DNA from 2 places in the Arthrobacter sp. NQ7 genome. Region 1 is predicted to be linked to the other one. Evidence: predicted binding sites of a transcription regulator. Region 1 holds the regulator's gene; the other holds the start of a gene.
What was found. The regulator HrcA, encoded in region 1, represses chaperone genes, less so after heat shock. The targets are predictions, from matches to a motif close to TTNGCACTCGNNNNNNNCGAGTGCNAA.
Positions count from the first base shown of each region.

Region 2: groL (chaperonin GroEL) is a predicted target of HrcA. The motif match lies at 2,814-2,840, and genes of this name have one in related genera.

Region 1 covers NZ_JARFXU020000003.1:34,259-38,557, reverse strand. The annotation lists gene hemW (radical SAM family heme chaperone HemW) at 1-275, shown strand, start outside; gene PUN71_RS04975 (DUF4870 domain-containing protein) at 329-739, opposite strand; gene PUN71_RS04970 (DUF3097 family protein) at 865-1,716, opposite strand; gene hrcA (heat-inducible transcriptional repressor HrcA) at 1,889-2,902, shown strand; gene dnaJ (molecular chaperone DnaJ) at 2,987-4,114, shown strand; gene PUN71_RS04955 (16S rRNA (uracil(1498)-N(3))-methyltransferase) at 4,117-4,299, shown strand, end outside.
Region 2 covers NZ_JARFXU020000006.1:8,798-13,096, reverse strand. The annotation lists gene PUN71_RS08780 (ABC transporter substrate-binding protein) at 1-898, shown strand, start outside; gene groL (chaperonin GroEL) at 1,000-2,634, opposite strand; gene PUN71_RS08770 (ABC transporter substrate-binding protein) at 2,930-4,207, opposite strand; gene PUN71_RS08765 (cold-shock protein) at 4,207-4,299, opposite strand, start outside.

The DNA of each region.
Region 1 (4,299 bases):
CGTATGCCAACCGGCTGTCCCAGGGGCTGTCGCCTGCGGCGGGCAGGGAAACGCTGGATGCGGAGACCCGGACCATGGAACGGGTGATGCTTGAAGCGCGGTTGCAGTCGGGGCTGGACCTGTCGACGCTTACTGCCGGCGGCAGGCACCAGGTGGCCGGCCTGATCGCTGACGGCCTCGTGGAACCGGCTGACGCCTTCCGGGGACGGCTGGTCCTGACGCTGAGGGGCAGGCTCCTGGCCGACGCAGTGGTCCGCCGGATCCTCCCGGACTGACGCGGAGGGTCCTTCCGGGAATCCGGACGCCAGCGGTGGGTCCGGAACGCCGCTTACTTAATCCAGCGAAGGTTGAACTGGTACCGGTGCGGCTGGCCCCGGTTGACGTGGATTCCCGCTGCCACGGAGAAGCAGGTGAGCGCCACCCAGATCAGCGTGGCAATGACGGCGAAGATATTTCCCACGTAGGGGATGAACACCAGGATGTTGGCCAGCACGGCGGCGATGGTGGGCGGCAGGCTGAAGTTCAGTGCTTCCTTCGATTCCTGGGCGGTGAACGGTCCGCGGTCCCGGAAGATCAGGTAGATCAGCAGCGACGGGACGCATCCCAGGATTCCACCGAAATGTGCGAGCGTGGCCCACTGGCGGTCTTCGCTGGCCGTCAGCGGCAGCGCATTGGCGGGGACGCCATGGTACTCGGAACGGCCCTGGCCGTCCCTGTGATCACGTGCGTTGTCTGCCACAGTCTGTTCCTTCGGAGGTGCAAGTGGTGCTGGCTTCATGTTCTGGCGCGGTGGGGGTGTGCCGTGTATGTCTGCAAGGCACCCGCAATACCAAGAATACTGGCTGTTGGGCACCTGCCCGGCCGTCAGGGCACGGTGAGGAAGTCGATGACCTCCTCCACCCGTCCCAGGAGGGACGCTTCCAGGTCGGCGTACGTGCGGACGGCCCCCAGCAGTTTCTGCCATCCGAGCCCAATGTCTTCCTTGGTGGCGTGCGGCCAGCCGAACGCTTTCAGGATCCCGGTCTTCCAGTCCTGCCCGCGGGGAACGGCGGGCCATTTGTCGATGCCCAGGACGGCGGGCCGGATGGCCTGCCAGACGTCCACATAGGGGTGGCCGACAATCAGGACGTTGCTAGCGGCCCCCGGGGAAGCCATGACGGCGTCCGCTATGCGCGATTCCTTGGAATCGGGGACCAGGTGATCCACCAGCACACCCAGCCGCCGGCCCGGGCCGGGCTTGAACGCGGCGACAGCGCCGGCCAGGTCGTCGATACCGTGCAGGGGCTCGACGACGATGCCCTCCACGCGCAGGTCGTCTCCCCAGACCTTCTCCACCAGTTCGGCGTCGTGCTTGCCTTCCACCCAGATCCGGCTGGACTTCGCCACCTGGGCGCGCTGGCCTTCCACCCGCACGGACCCGGATGCGGTCCGCCCGGCGGCTGCTCCGGTGGCTGCAGCCTTGGGTGCCGGCGGCATCAGCCGGATGGGCTGGCCGTCGAGCAGGAAACCGAATCCCAGCCGGAAAGTCCGCGACTTGCCCCGCCGGTCCTCCAGCGCCACCACGTGCATCCCGCCGGATTTCTCCACCCGCGTCACGGCCCCCACCCAGCCGGACTGGACTTCCTCAAGCACCATGCCGCGCTGGACGGGAACCTCGGGAAGTTCCGTCCGGGCTGGAGCGGAGATTCCCCGGGGTCCCCAGTTCTGGTAATCCATGAAGTCATCCGCCTAGCACTAGGTCCCTGGCCCCGGAATTTCGCCCGGAGCGGTACCAATGCTAACAACGGGGCAAGGCATAATAGACTGTTAGCACTTAGGCATGTCGAGTGCTAACCCCTGGCTGGCACCGGGCGGGGCGCGCGCCCCGGACCATGGATGGAGGTGGAGAGTGAGCGAGCCACGCAAACTGGAAGTACTGCGGGCCATCGTTGAGGACTACGTCCACTCCCGCGAACCCGTGGGGTCGAAGGCCCTGGTGGAGCGGCATCACCTTGGCGTTTCGAGCGCCACCATCCGCAACGACATGGCAGCGCTGGAGGATGAAGGGCTTATCACGGCCCCGCACACCAGTGCCGGCAGGATTCCCACCGACAAGGGCTACCGGCTTTTCGTCGACCAGATTTCGGCCGTGAAACCCCTGTCCGCCGCCGAGCGCCGGGCCATCCAGTCCCTGCTGGAAGGTGCAGATGACCTCGATGACGTCCTGGAACGCACCGTCCGGCTGCTGTCGCAACTGACCAACCAGGTGGCCGTGGTCCAGTACCCGCACCTGAGCCGGGCACTTGTCCGCCACATCGAATTCGTCCTGCTGGCCCCGCGCAAAGTACTGGTGGTCCTGATCGCCAACAGCGGCAAAGTGGAGCAGCGCGTCATCGACGTCGGACAGGACCTTGGTGACGACGTGCTGGCCGAGCTCCGTACCCGGTTCCTTGGTGCCCTGGGCGGAACCCGGCTGAGCCAGCTTGCGCAGGCGCTTCCCGCCGTCGTGGCCGCCACGCCCCACGCGCAGCGCCAGGCAGCACACGCCCTGGCCCTGGGGCTGGAGGCACTGGCGCAAAGCAGCCGGGAGGACCGGATGGTCATGGCCGGGACCGCCAACCTGGCCAGGTCCAACGTGGATTTCCCGCTCAGCATCGGCCCGGTGCTGGAGGCGCTCGAGGAGCAGGTGGTGATGCTGCGCCTGCTGAGTGAAATGGCGCAGGACCACCGCGGTGTGGCTGTGAGCATCGGGCGGGAAAACCCCTATGACGGACTCGCCGAGGCATCCGTGGTGGCCACCGGCTATGGTCCGGACAGCGCCGCGAAAGTAGGAATCCTCGGCCCGACCCGGATGGACTATCCCACCACCATGGCCGCCGTCAGGGCAGTAGCCCGCTACCTTTCCAGGATTTTGGGGCCCTGACTCTTTGCCGCCGGAGCTGTCCGGCCGGAAGACAAGAGCTTGGCCGCCGACTGAACGCAGTACAACAAGGAAGAGATACGAACTTTGAGCAGCCACTATGACGTCCTTGGAGTCTCACCCGAAGCTACCGGGGAGGAGATCAAGAAGGCCTACCGCAAGCTGGCCCGCACCCTCCACCCGGACGTGAACCCCGGTGACGACGCTGCGGAACGCTTCAAGGCGGTAACTCACGCCTACGAGGTCCTTTCCGATCCCCAGAAGCGCCGGGTCTATGACACCACCGGGAACGAGAACGGCACGGACAATGGCTTCGGCGGTGCAAGCTACGCAGGCCAGGGCTTTGCCTTCCAGGACATTTTTGACACCTTCTTCGGTGCCGGCGGCAGCGCCGGCCCCGCGTCCAGGGTCCGGCGTGGCCAGGACGCCCTTATCAGCGTCCGGATTGACCTGCGCGACGCCGTCTTCGGCGTCAATAAGAAACTCGAAGTGGACACTGCCGTGGTCTGCCCCACGTGTGATGGATCCTGCTGCCGTCCGGGGACCCATCCCGAGCGCTGCGATATCTGTGGCGGCAGCGGCCAGGTGCAGCGGGCCGTCCGCTCCATCCTGGGCCAGGTCATGACCGCAGCCCCCTGCGGCACCTGCGAAGGCTTCGGCACGGTCATCAAGGACCCCTGCAACGAGTGCAGCGGCCAGGGCCGCATCCGCAGCCGCCGCTCGCTGACCATCAAGGTTCCCGCGGGCGTTGCCACCGGAACCCGCATCCAGCTCTCCGGCCAGGGCGAGGCCGGACCGGCAGGGGGCCCCGCCGGCGACCTGTACGTCGAAATCCGCGTCAACAACGATGCCACCTATGTGCGCGAAGGCGATGACCTGCATGCCACCCTGCACATCCCCATGACCGCGGCTGCGCTGGGTACGGATGTCAGCCTGGAGACCTTCGACGGCACCCAGGAGATCGACGTCAAGCCCGGTACCCAGTCAGGGGAAATCATCACCCTGCGCGGACTGGGTGTCACCCACCTGAGGGGCTACGGCCGGGGCGACCTGAAGGTCCACCTGCAGGTGGACACTCCGGCCAAGCTCGACTCCGCCCAGGAGGACCTGCTGCGCCAGCTGGCGAAGCTCCGCGGCGAACAGATCACCGAGGGCAAGCTCGCCGCCAGCGGCGGGATGTTCGCCAAGCTCCGGGACCGGTTCGGTAACCTGTAGCGGTGAGCAACCCCGTCTTCTTCACCTCCGCCGGTTCACTGTCAGGGATGACAGCGGGGAGCATGTTCCTCCTCGAGGGCCCAGAGGCCCGGCACGCGGTGACCGTCAAGCGGCTGTCTCCGGGCGAAGCGGTGGACATCGTGGACGGCGCCGGTACGCGGATGACCGGGAAAGTGGTCTCGGCC
Region 2 (4,299 bases), on a different contig from region 1:
CGACGGCGCCCAATACGGGTTGAGCACGGGCCAGAACGCCTACGTCATCATGGCCAACACCAAGGTCTTCGAAGCCGCAGGCGTGCCGGTGCCGGACGACAAGACGTGGACCTGGAAGGACTTCGTGGACACCGCGGCGAAGATCAGCGCCGCCGGCGACGGCAAAAGCTACGGCGCCGCTTACGGGAGCAACGAGGCGGACCTCATCATCTGGCTTCGCCAGCACGGCGAAAACCTCTATTCCCAGGACGGCAGGCTGGACTTCGGGACAGACACGGCCGCGTCCTTCTGGGAGCGGCTGAAGGAACAGCGCGATTCCAAAGCCAGCCCGCCGGCCACCGTGGCCACGGAAGACTCAGGGGCGGGACTGGAGGAAAGCCTGTTCGGCACAAACCGCGTGGGCATGGCCTGGTGGTGGACCAACCAGCTCGGTTCGCTCGAAGCCACCACCGGCAGCAGCATCAAGATGCTGCGCGCCCCGAGCCTCGACGGTGCGTCGGCGGCCAACGGCATGTACTACAAGCCCACCATGTTCTGGTCCGCTTCCTCCCGCTCGAAGCATCCGCAGCAGGCTGCGGAATTCATCAACTACCTCGCCAACAGCCCGGAGGCCGGTGCCATCCTGATGACGGACCGGGGCGTGCCCACCAACAGCGAGATCGTTTCCGGCATCACCCCCTCACTCAAACCGGCCGACACCACGGTCGTGGGCTTCCTGAAGGACATAGCGCCGGACATCAAGGAGGCACCGCCGGTGCCGCCGGTGGGTGCCGGAAGCGTCCAGAACGTCATCAAGCGCTACACCGATGAGGTGCTGTATGACCGGCTGACGCCCCTGGCGGCGGCGGAAGCCTTCAAGAAGGAAGTACAGGGGATGCTGGACTCGGCCCGCAAATAGAGTCCCGCCCGGGTTATATATCCGGAACGCAAAAATGCGGCCCCCTCTTTTCGAGGGGGCCGCATTTTTATGGCTGGCGGGACTGGTCCCGGCCGGGAGGCTTAGAAGCCGCCCATGCCGCCCATGCCGCCCATGTCATCGCCACCGGCAGGGGCTGCAGCCTTCTCCGGCTTGTCAGCAACTACTGCCTCGGTGGTGAGGAACAGGCCGGCGATCGACGCCGCGTTCTGCAGGGCAGAGCGGGTGACCTTTACGGGGTCGTTGACGCCGGCGGCCAGCAGGTCGGTGTACTCACCGGTTGCTGCGTTCAGGCCGTGGCCTGCGGGCAGGCCGCGGACCTTGTCGACGACCACGCCGGGCTCGAGGCCGGCGTTGAAGGCGATCTGCTTCAGCGGGGCGTCGATGGCAACGCGGACGATGTTGGCGCCGGTTGCTTCGTCGCCGGACAGCTGAAGGTTGGCGAATGCCTTGGCACCGGCCTGGATCAGGGCCACGCCGCCACCGGCGACGATGCCTTCTTCAACTGCAGCCTTGGCGTTGCGGACTGCGTCCTCGATGCGGTGCTTGCGCTCCTTGAGCTCCACCTCGGTGGCAGCCCCGGCCTTGATGACTGCAACGCCGCCGGCCAGCTTGGCCAGGCGCTCCTGCAGCTTCTCGCGGTCGTAGTCGGAGTCGGAGTTTTCGATCTCGGCGCGGATCTGGGAAACGCGGCCGGCGATCTGGTCGGCGTCGCCTGCACCTTCGACGATGGTGGTCTCGTCCTTGGTAACAACGACCTTGCGGGCCTGGCCCAGGAGCTCCAGGCCGGCGTTCTCCAGCTTGAGTCCAACTTCCTCGGAGATGACCTGGCCGCCGGTCAGGACGGCGATGTCGGCGAGCTGGGCCTTGCGGCGGTCACCGAAGCCCGGAGCCTTGACGGCGACGGACTTGAAGGTGCCGCGGATCTTGTTGACGATCAGGGTGGCCAGGGCCTCGCCCTCGATGTCTTCGGCGATGATCAGCAGCGGCTTGTTGGACTGCATGACCTTCTCGAGGACAGCAACCAGTTCCTTGACGTTGGAGATCTTGGAGTTGACGATCAGGATGTACGGATCCTCGAGGACCGTTTCCTGGCGCTCTGCGTCGGTGACGAAGTAGGCGGAGATGTAGCCCTTGTCGAAGCGCATGCCTTCGGTGAGCTCGAGCTCCAGGCCGAAGGTGTTGGATTCCTCGACCGTGATGACGCCTTCCTTGCCCACCTTGTCCAGTGCTTCGGCGATGAGGGCACCAATTTCGTCGTCACCGGCGGAGATGGAGGCGGTGGCCGCGATCTCTTCCTTGGTTTCGATTTCCTTGGCGGAGTTCAGCAGTTCGGCGGTGACGGCGTCAACGGCCTTCTCGATGCCGCGCTTGAGGGACAGCGGGTCGGCGCCGGCGGCAACGTTGCGCAGGCCTTCCTTGACCAGGGCCTGTGCCAGGACGGTGGCCGTGGTGGTGCCGTCGCCGGCCACATCGTCGGTCTTCTTGGCAACTTCCTTGACCAGCTCTGCGCCGATCTTCTCGTAGGGATCGTCCAGCTCGATCTCCTTGGCGATGGAAACACCATCGTTGGTGATCGTGGGGGCGCCCCACTTCTTTTCGAGGACGACGTTGCGTCCACGCGGGCCGAGGGTGACCTTAACGGCGTCGGCGAGGGTGTTCAGGCCACGCTCAAGGCCGCGGCGTGCCTCTTCATCAAATGCAATGATCTTGGCCATAACGGCAGTAGTCCTTTCGGGACAGTCGTTAAGAATGAACCTTCGCTGCAGTGCCCGCGACGGACGATCCTGTACCCGGCGGCCTCTGTATGCCTCCGGACGGGGATCTCACTGAAGTAAGGTGTTTCTTTCGCTCCTCGACCGGTGCCGCGCTCCGCCGGCGGAAACCAGGCTTTGCTTTAGCAGTCGGTACGTCAGAGTGCTAACTCAATAATTAGCACTCCCCAGGTGAGAGTGCAAGCGAAATGACGCCTGGCGGGCGTCTGGAGCAGCCGCTTCGCCCAGGGCGATCAGCTCACCGGCCGGCAACCTCCCGGCCGGTGAGGCCGGGGTTGTTGTCCGCTCCGTAGCTGAACACGGAGAAAGCAGCTGAGGTGATGTCGCCGTTGGGATCGAAGGCAACCGGGCCCGATTCGCCGTCGTAGTTGATGTCCGGGCCGGCAGCCAGGCCACCAAGGCACTCCTTGTAGCCCGTGCAGGGCGCGGCGGGTTCTGCCGCACCGCCACCCGCCGGACCGCCTGAAACCGCAATCAGGTTGGCGGCGATGGAGCGCCCGGCGTCGTCCTGTGCACGGGCGGCGGCCAGGGCCGCCAGGGTCACCGCGTCATAGGTTTCGGCCGCGTATGAAACGTCCTTCAGGGATGGGTCCACCTTCAGTAGCTTTCCCTGCAGCGCGGCCGAGGGCAGCTGGCCCGGAACCAGCGCACGGGCGCCCTCCAGGGCCCGTGGAGGCAGCCCGGATCCGTAGCGGGCAAAGGCGCCGTCACTGAGGATGAGGCGCGACCCCGCGAGGCCGGCGTTGTTCAGCTGGGCCAATGCAGCCTGGGCGCCCTCGCGCGCGACCAGGACCACCGCGTCCGGCTGTGCCTTGGCGGTGGAGCGTGCCGCGTTCACTGCGTCACCGGGCTTGAAAGAGGCGGCTGGAAGGACCGTGAGTCCGGACTTTTTCGCCGCGTCGGCAACCGCCGCCGACAGGTCCTTGCCGTACGGACCCTCCTGGTACAGGACGCTGATGGTCGAGGCCCCGCCGTCCTTGGCGAGTTTGGCCAATACTGGCCCTTGCGCCACATCTGCTGCAGCGGTGCGGAAGTAGTAGCCCCCGCTGGCCATCCCGGAGAGGCCGGCTGCGGTGTTGGCCGGCGAGATGAGGGGTACGCGGGCCGGGGAAAGCACATCGACGGCGGGGGCCGCATGGCTGGAATCCGTGGGTCCGATGACCACGTCCGCCTTGGCGGCCACCAGGTCCTTTGCCTGCCCTGCAGCATCCTCCTCCGGATGCACCGGAAGCAGTTCCACCGGCCTGCCCTTATGCCCGCCGGCGGCGTTGATGTCCTGGATGGCGGCCTTGGCGGCGGCCAACTGCGGTGCATTGAGGAAGGCCGCGTCACCGGAGTTGTCCAGGATCAGGCCCACCCGCAGGACACCGTCACCGGATGCCTCAACGGTTTCCACCCTGGCATTGCCACCGGCGCCGGAGCACCCCGTGGCAACGAGCACGGTTCCCAGGACTGCGGCCAGGGCGGCACCGGCACGCAGCGGGAAGGGGTGTATGGCGGAACGGGACAACAGCATCACTGGGCGGGCCGGACGTTTTCTGCCTGGGGCCCTTTTTCGCCCTCGCCGACCTCCAGCTGCACCCGCTGGCCCTCGTCCAGGGCCCGGTA